Regions from separate parts of the Nocardia jiangsuensis genome, predicted to be linked through region 2. Evidence: predicted binding sites of a transcription regulator. Region 2 holds the regulator's gene; the other holds the start of a gene.

Region 1 (3,407 bases), 310 kb from region 2:
CGCGATGGTGGTGGTCAGGTCCTTGAGGATGGTCGGGTTCTGCCGCAGGTAGCGGATGACGAAGCTCTTGATGTCGATCAGCTGGTCGACATTGTCGCCGAGCGATTCGAAGGCCCGCCTGCACAGTGCGGGCAGCTCCCGGTCCACCCGCTGGTAGAGCAGCTGCCTCACCGCGCGCGGCAGGCTGCGCCAGAGCTCCGGATTCTCCCGCTCCATCAGCTCGTCGACCAGCGGCTCGACCTGCTCGCGCGCGAGCACCGCGATGTAGTCGGCGATGCCGTCCAGGTCCAGCTCGCGGATGAAATCCTTCGGGCTGCCGATCCGCATGATCGCCATGTCCACGCAGATGCTGGCCATCTTCTCCGCGCGGGCCGGGATGAAGCCCTGGAAGCCGAGCCGCTTGCCGTCGCCGGAGAAGGTCGGGAGCACCTGTACCCGGCGCGGGAAGTACGGGTAGAGCACCGAGAGCCCTGGAATCCGCACGCCGCGGAACTGCAGCGGCCAGAAGAGCATGAGCACGCCGGTCCAGTTCGTCAGCCATCCGGCCAGCCCGGCGAAGATCGGGAAGGTGATCAGCTCGACCACGAATTTCGACTGCCCGGTGAGTTCTTCCCAGTCGATGAAGAGCCCGGAGGCGAGAGCAGTCACGGCGCGATCCCCCTCGGTCCTGCCGGGTGGTGAGATATCAGGGCCCCAACATTCTCATTGCGCTCGAACCGGTGTCAACGCGCCACGACACCGCCGGATGAAGGAGAACCCCGTGCCGATTCAGACCGTCGACATCACCACCCCGGACGGCACCGCGGACGCGCTGTTCGTCCACCCCGGCTCCGCCACGCACCCCGGCGTGCTGCTCTTCCCGGACGCCTTCGGCCCGCGCCCCGCGCTCATCGAGATCGCCGAGGCCGTCTCCGCCCGCGGCTACGCCGTGCTGGTGCCGAACCTCTTCTACCGCGCCGGGCGCGCGCCGGTGGTCGAGCTGCCCGCCGTCGTCGATCCGAGCAACCGGCACAGGGTCTTCGACCGCATCCGCCCGCTGATGGAGCAGCTCACCCCCGAGCTCGCGCTCCGCGACGCGGGCGCCCACCTGGACTGGCTGGCCGCCGCGCCCGAGGTGGCGGCGGGGCCGGTCGGGCTCACCGGCTACTGCATGGGAGCCGCGCTGGTGCTGCACACCGCCGCCGCCTACCCGGATCGGGTCGCCGCCGGGGCCGGGTTCCACGGCGGCAGGCTGGCGAGCGACGCCGCCGACAGCCCGCACCTGGGCGCCGACCGGATCACCGCCGAGCTGTACTTCGGCCACGCCGACAACGATCCCTCGCTGCCCCCGGAGCAGATCGAGCGGCTGAACAAGGCGCTGGACGCGGCCGGGGTGCGCTACCGGGCCGAGGTCTACGCGGGCGCCGCGCACGGCTTCACCCAGCGCGACCTGGCCAGCTACGACGCCGCGGCGGACGCGCGGCACCTGCGCGAGCTCGGGGCGCTGCTCGATCGCGCACTGCGGTGAGTTCGGCGCACCGCGAGCCCGGCTTCGCCCTCGGCGAACACCGGATCGGTCCGGAACAAAGGTCGGCCCCCCTGGGTTGAGTGGGCGTAGCTCAACTTTCAGAAGGGTCGTTATCGTGACTACACCTCGGAACCTGCCGGTGCTGTTCCTGACCGATCCGATCGTGCTGCCGGGCATGGTCGTGCCCATCGAACTGGACGAATCGGCGCAGGCGGCGATCGATGCCGCGCGCGCCGCGAAGGAAGGCCAGGTGCTGGTGGCACCGCGGCTGGACGAGGGGTATGCGACGTACGGCGTCGTTGCCACCGTCGAACAGGTCGGCAGGTTGCGCGGGGGCGCGCCCGCCGCGGTGCTGAAGGCCGAGCGCCGCGCCCGGATCGGGCACGGGGTGACCGGGCCCGGTGCCGCGCTCTGGGTGGAGGCCGAGCCGGTGGAACTTCCGCAGGCGGACGGCCGTACCAGGGAGCTGGCCGACGAATACAAGAAGCTCGTGGTCTCGGTGCTGCAGCGGCGCGAGGCCTGGCAGATCATCGACGCGGTGAACCAGCTGACCGAGCCCTCCGAGATCGCCGACACCGCGGGCTACGCCTCCTACCTGACCGGCGAGCAGAAGCGCGAGATGCTGGAGACCCCGGACCCGGCGGCCCGGCTGACCAGGCTCATCGAGTGGACCCGCGCGCACATCGCCGAGGCCGAGGTCACCGAGAAGATCGGGGACGAGGTCAGGGAGAACCTGGAGAAGACGCAGCGCGAGTTCCTGCTGCGCCAGCAGCTGAACGCCATCCGTAAGGAGCTGGGCGAGGACGAGCCGGACGGCGCGGACGACTACCGCACCCGGGTCGAGGGCGCCGAGCTCCCGGACGAGGTGCGCGAGGCCGCGCTGCGCGAGGTCGGCAGGCTGGAGCGGGCAGGCGACCAGAGCCCGGAGTCGGGTTGGATCCGCACCTGGCTGGACACCGTGCTCGACCTGCCGTGGACCGCGCGGACCACGGACAACACCGACGTCACCGCCGCCCGCGCGGTGCTGGACGCCGACCACCACGGCCTGGACGAGGTCAAGGACCGGATGGTCGAGTACCTGGCGGTCCGCGCCAGGCGTGCCGCGCGCGGGCTCGAGGTGGTCGGTGGCCGCGGCTCGGGCGCGGTGCTGGTGCTGGTCGGCCCGCCCGGTGTCGGCAAGACCTCGCTCGGCGAGTCGGTGGCGCGGGCGCTGGGCCGGAAGTTCGTCCGGGTCGCGCTCGGCGGGGTCAGGGACGAGGCGGAGATCCGCGGGCACCGGCGCACCTACGTCGGCGCGCTGCCCGGCCGGATCGTGCGCGCCATGAAGGAGGCCGGGTCGATGAACCCGGTGGTGCTGCTGGACGAGATCGACAAGGTCGGCTCGGACTACCGGGGCGACCCGGCGGCCGCGCTGCTCGAGGTGCTCGACCCCGCGCAGAACCACACCTTCCGCGACCACTACCTCGACCTGGATCTCGACCTCTCCGACGTGCTGTTCGTCGCGACGGCCAATGTCATGGACACCATCCCCGGCCCGCTGCTCGACCGCATGGAGCTGATCACGGTCGACGGCTACACCGAGGACGACAAGGTCGCCATCGCGCGCGACTTCCTGGTGCCGCGACAGCTGGAGCGCAACGCCCTGACCGGTGACGAGGTGACGATCACCGACGCGGCGCTGCGCGAGATGGCGGCGAACTACACCCGCGAGGCAGGCGTCCGCCAGCTGGAGCGGCTGATCGCGAAGGGGCTGCGCAAGGCGGCCACCAAGCTCTCGGCCGACGGCTCCGGGCCGTTGACCATCGGGCTCGGCGAGCTGAAGGAGTACCTGGGCAGGCCGCGCTTCACCCCGGACTCCATGGAGCGCACCTCGGTGCCGGGCGTGGCGACCGGGCTCGCG
Region 2 (3,407 bases):
GCGCCATCGCCATGAGCTGGGCGCGCAGCGGGGCCAGCCCGGTGCCGCAGGCCACCATGAGCATGGCGCGCTTGGTGTTGCGCGGCAGCCCGAGCCCGCCGAGCGGGGAGCCGAGCAGCCACTGGTCGCCGACCGCGGTGTTGGTCACGATGGCCGGGCTGACCCAGCCGCCGGAGACCGAGCGCACGTGGAACTCGACCTCGCCGCTCGCGTTCGGCGGCACCGCGGGCGAGAGGTAGCGCCACATCCGCGGCCGGGAGGGGATCTGCACGCTCAGGTACTGCCCCGCCGCGTACTGCATGGGCTGGTCGAGCTGCACCCGGACAACGGCGAGGTTGCGCAGCACCTCGCGGCGCTCCACAACGACCCCGCGCCAGGCCGACGGCGTCGTCTCCTTGGCGGCCGCGCCGATCATCGTGTTCGCGATGACCTCGAGCCCGCCGTCCCAGGCCTGCTCGACCTCGTCGGTCCACAGCTCGGTGCCGGTGTACTGCCGCAGCGCCTTCTTCATGGAGTAGCCGACGGCGATGTAGTGCTCCGGCCGGACCCCGTACTTGCGGTGGTCACGACCGAGCTGAGCGAGGAACGGCTGGAGTTTCTCCGGCTCGTCCAGTTTGTCCAGGGCATAGGTGATGGCCTGTACCAGGCGGTCGCGCTGGGCATCCATGGCGGCCGGGAAGAAATCGCGGATCTGCGGGTAATCGGTGAACAAGATCGCGTAGAAAGTCCGCGCGAGCGCCTCTCGGCCCCCCTCTTCCGCGGCAACCGCCTTGAACGTCGTCCTGACCAGCGCGACGGTCCGCGAATCCATTTGTGTCACAACCCCATTTCGCACGTTTACTCTACCGGGGAACACTTCGGCAGCCGATGGAAACGAGTCTAGGTGCAAGTTTGCCAGCGCGGGAGCGATGCGCCGGAATATCACGAGCTTATTTCATAAAATACTGGATGGCCTGTTCAAAAAGCGCAATAAACCGACCGTAAGTTTGCCTATCGGGGTGAATTCTGTCCAGCATCCGCGGAAAGGGGCCGAAATGCCAACAGCCCTCGACGGGCACCGCTGCGGGAGCGAGTGCGCCGTCGAGGGCTGTTGATTTGCTGGCGAATTCCGAAATTCGCCGCGGCTACCGCGCGTGTCTATTGCGCGGCTGCCAGACCACCAGTGCGGTACTGCGTTGCTGGGGCGCCAGATCCGGCCGGTAGCCCGCCCGCAGGCGTTCCACCTCCGCCGAGAGCTCGGCGACCTGTTCGCGCAATTCCTCGACCTGGTTGGTCAATTCGATGATCCGTTTGATACCGGCGAGGTTGACGCCCTCGTCCTGGGAGAGCCGCTGCACCTCGCGCAGCAGCTCAACGTCCCTGGCCGAGTAGCGCCTACCGCCACCGGATGTCCGCTGCGGCGTGACCAGGCCGAGCCGGTCGTACGTGCGCAGGGTCTGCGCATGCATGCCTGCCAGCTGGGCCGCGACCGAGATCATGAAGAACTCGGCCCGCGCCGCGTTGGACACCTGTTTCGGATCGTCGGACATTACGCACCTGCCCATCCCGCACGAGGATCGAAGCCGCTGAGCTTCTCCGCCTCCTGATACCGCTGCAGCGCCTGGACGGCATTGTCGTCCAGCTTCGGCGGCACCGCGACCTTGACGGTGACCAGCAGGTCGCCCGCGCCGCCGCTGCGTTTCGGAACACCGCGCCCGCGCACCCGCAGGATCCGGCCGTCGGCGGTGCCCGGCGGCACCTTGACGCCGACCCGGCCGTCCAGCGTCGGCACCGAGACCGTGGTCCCGAGCACCAGCTCCGCGTAGCTCACCGGAAGCACCAGGGTCAGGTCGTCGCCGTTGCGGCCGAAGACCTTGTCCTGGCTGACGTGCACGGTGACGAACAGGTCGCCCGACGGCGCACCGCGCAGCCCGGCCTCGCCCTGTCCGGCCAGCCGGATGCGCTGCCCGTCGCCGACGCCGGGCGGAATCCGCACGGTGATCGTGCGGGTCCGGTTCTGCACGCCGGTGCCGCGGCAGTCGACGCACGGGTCGTCGATCAGCGAGCCGGTGCCACGGCACTCGTCGCAGGGTTCGCTGAAGCCGAAGGCACCCTGGTTCCGGCTGACCACACCGGCGCCGTTGCAGTTCGGGCAGGTGCGCGGGCTCGTCCCCGGCTTGGCACCGCTGCCGTGGCAGGTGGTGCACGGCGCCGGGCTCGTCATCCGCAGCGGGACCGTGACGCCCTGGGCCGCCTCGCGGAAGCCGAGGGTGGTCTCGGTCTCGACGTCGGCCCCGCGCCGCGGCCTGCTGGCCGCCCCGCGCGGGCCGCCGCCGCGGTTGAAGAGCCCGCCGAGCAGGTCGCCGAGGCCACCGTCGCCGGCGCCGCCCGCGCCGCCGCCGAAGATGTCGTTGATGTCGAAGTTCTGGGAGAACCCGCCACCGGCGCCCGGCTGGAAGCCGCCGCGGCCGAAACCGCCGCCCGCGAACAGCTTCCTGGTCTCGTCGTACTCCCGGCGCTTCGCCGGATCGGAGAGCACGGCGTGTGCCTCGCTGACGGCCTTGAACCGCTCCTCGGCCCGGTTGTCACCGGGCTTGGCGTCCGGGTGATTATCCCGGGCCAGCCTGCGATACGCCTTCTTGATCTCGTCCGGCGTGGCGTCGGCGGAGACACCCAGCTCCTTGTAGAAGTCCTTTTCGATCCACTCCCGCTGGCTCACCGAGCATCTCCTCCTCTCGCGTCTCTATCGTCCGGTCGTCTCGGCATCAGCTGCTCCCGATGCCGCGTCGCTCTCGCCGGTCGTGGAATCCGCTGCCTCACCGGTCTTCTCACCCGATTCTGCCGTGTCTTCCGGCACCGCGTCGGTGACTCCGACGAGCGCGTGCCGCAGCACCCGCTCCCCGAAGCGGTAACCCTTGCGCATGACAAGGCCGAGCACCGGGTCGGCGCCACCGCCCTCGTGCTGCACGGCCTCGTGCAGGGTCGGGTCGAAGGACTCGCCCACCGCGCCGAACTCCTCCAGCCCCTGCTTGCGCAGCGCCTCGGCGAGCTTGTCGGCGACCGCCTTGAGCGGGCCGGACTCCAGGTCGCCGTGCGCGCGCGCCCGGTCCAGGTCGTCGAGCACACCGAGCAGTTCGGTGACGACGGCGGCCTTCGCCGAGTCGGTGGCGGCCTTGCGGTCGCGCTCGACCCGGCGCCGGTAGTTGGCGTACTCGGCGGTCAGCCGCTGCAGGTCCGCGGTCAGCTCGGCCTCCTTGCCCGCGGCGGGGGCCGCCGCCGCGGGGTCGGAGCCGTTGCCGTTCGACTCGCTGCCGTTCTCGGCGCCCGGCTCGGGAGCCTTGTCGGGCTCCCGCACCTCACCGGACTCCGGATCGATCTTGCGCTTGTCGACGAAGGTGACCGGCTCCTGCTGCTCCGAGCTCACTTCT

What was found. The regulator HspR, encoded in region 2, represses chaperone genes until heat shock. The targets are predictions, from matches to a motif close to ANNTGAGTNNNNNNNACTCANNT.
Region 1: a site for HspR is predicted at 1,582-1,604, ahead of lon (endopeptidase La). Genes of this name have one in related genera too.

What each region holds. Positions count from the first base shown of each region.
Region 1 covers NZ_JBHSAX010000014.1:602,575-605,981, reverse strand. The annotation lists gene ACFO0B_RS17180 (hypothetical protein) at 1-648, opposite strand, end outside; gene ACFO0B_RS17175 (dienelactone hydrolase family protein) at 761-1,507, shown strand; gene lon (endopeptidase La) at 1,683-3,407, shown strand, end outside.
Region 2 covers NZ_JBHSAX010000014.1:293,420-296,826, forward strand. The annotation lists gene ACFO0B_RS15685 (globin domain-containing protein) at 1-811, opposite strand, end outside; gene ACFO0B_RS15690 (heat shock protein transcriptional repressor HspR) at 1,125-1,529, opposite strand; gene dnaJ (molecular chaperone DnaJ) at 1,529-2,698, opposite strand; gene grpE (nucleotide exchange factor GrpE) at 2,723-3,403, opposite strand; gene dnaK (molecular chaperone DnaK) at 3,400-3,407, opposite strand, start outside.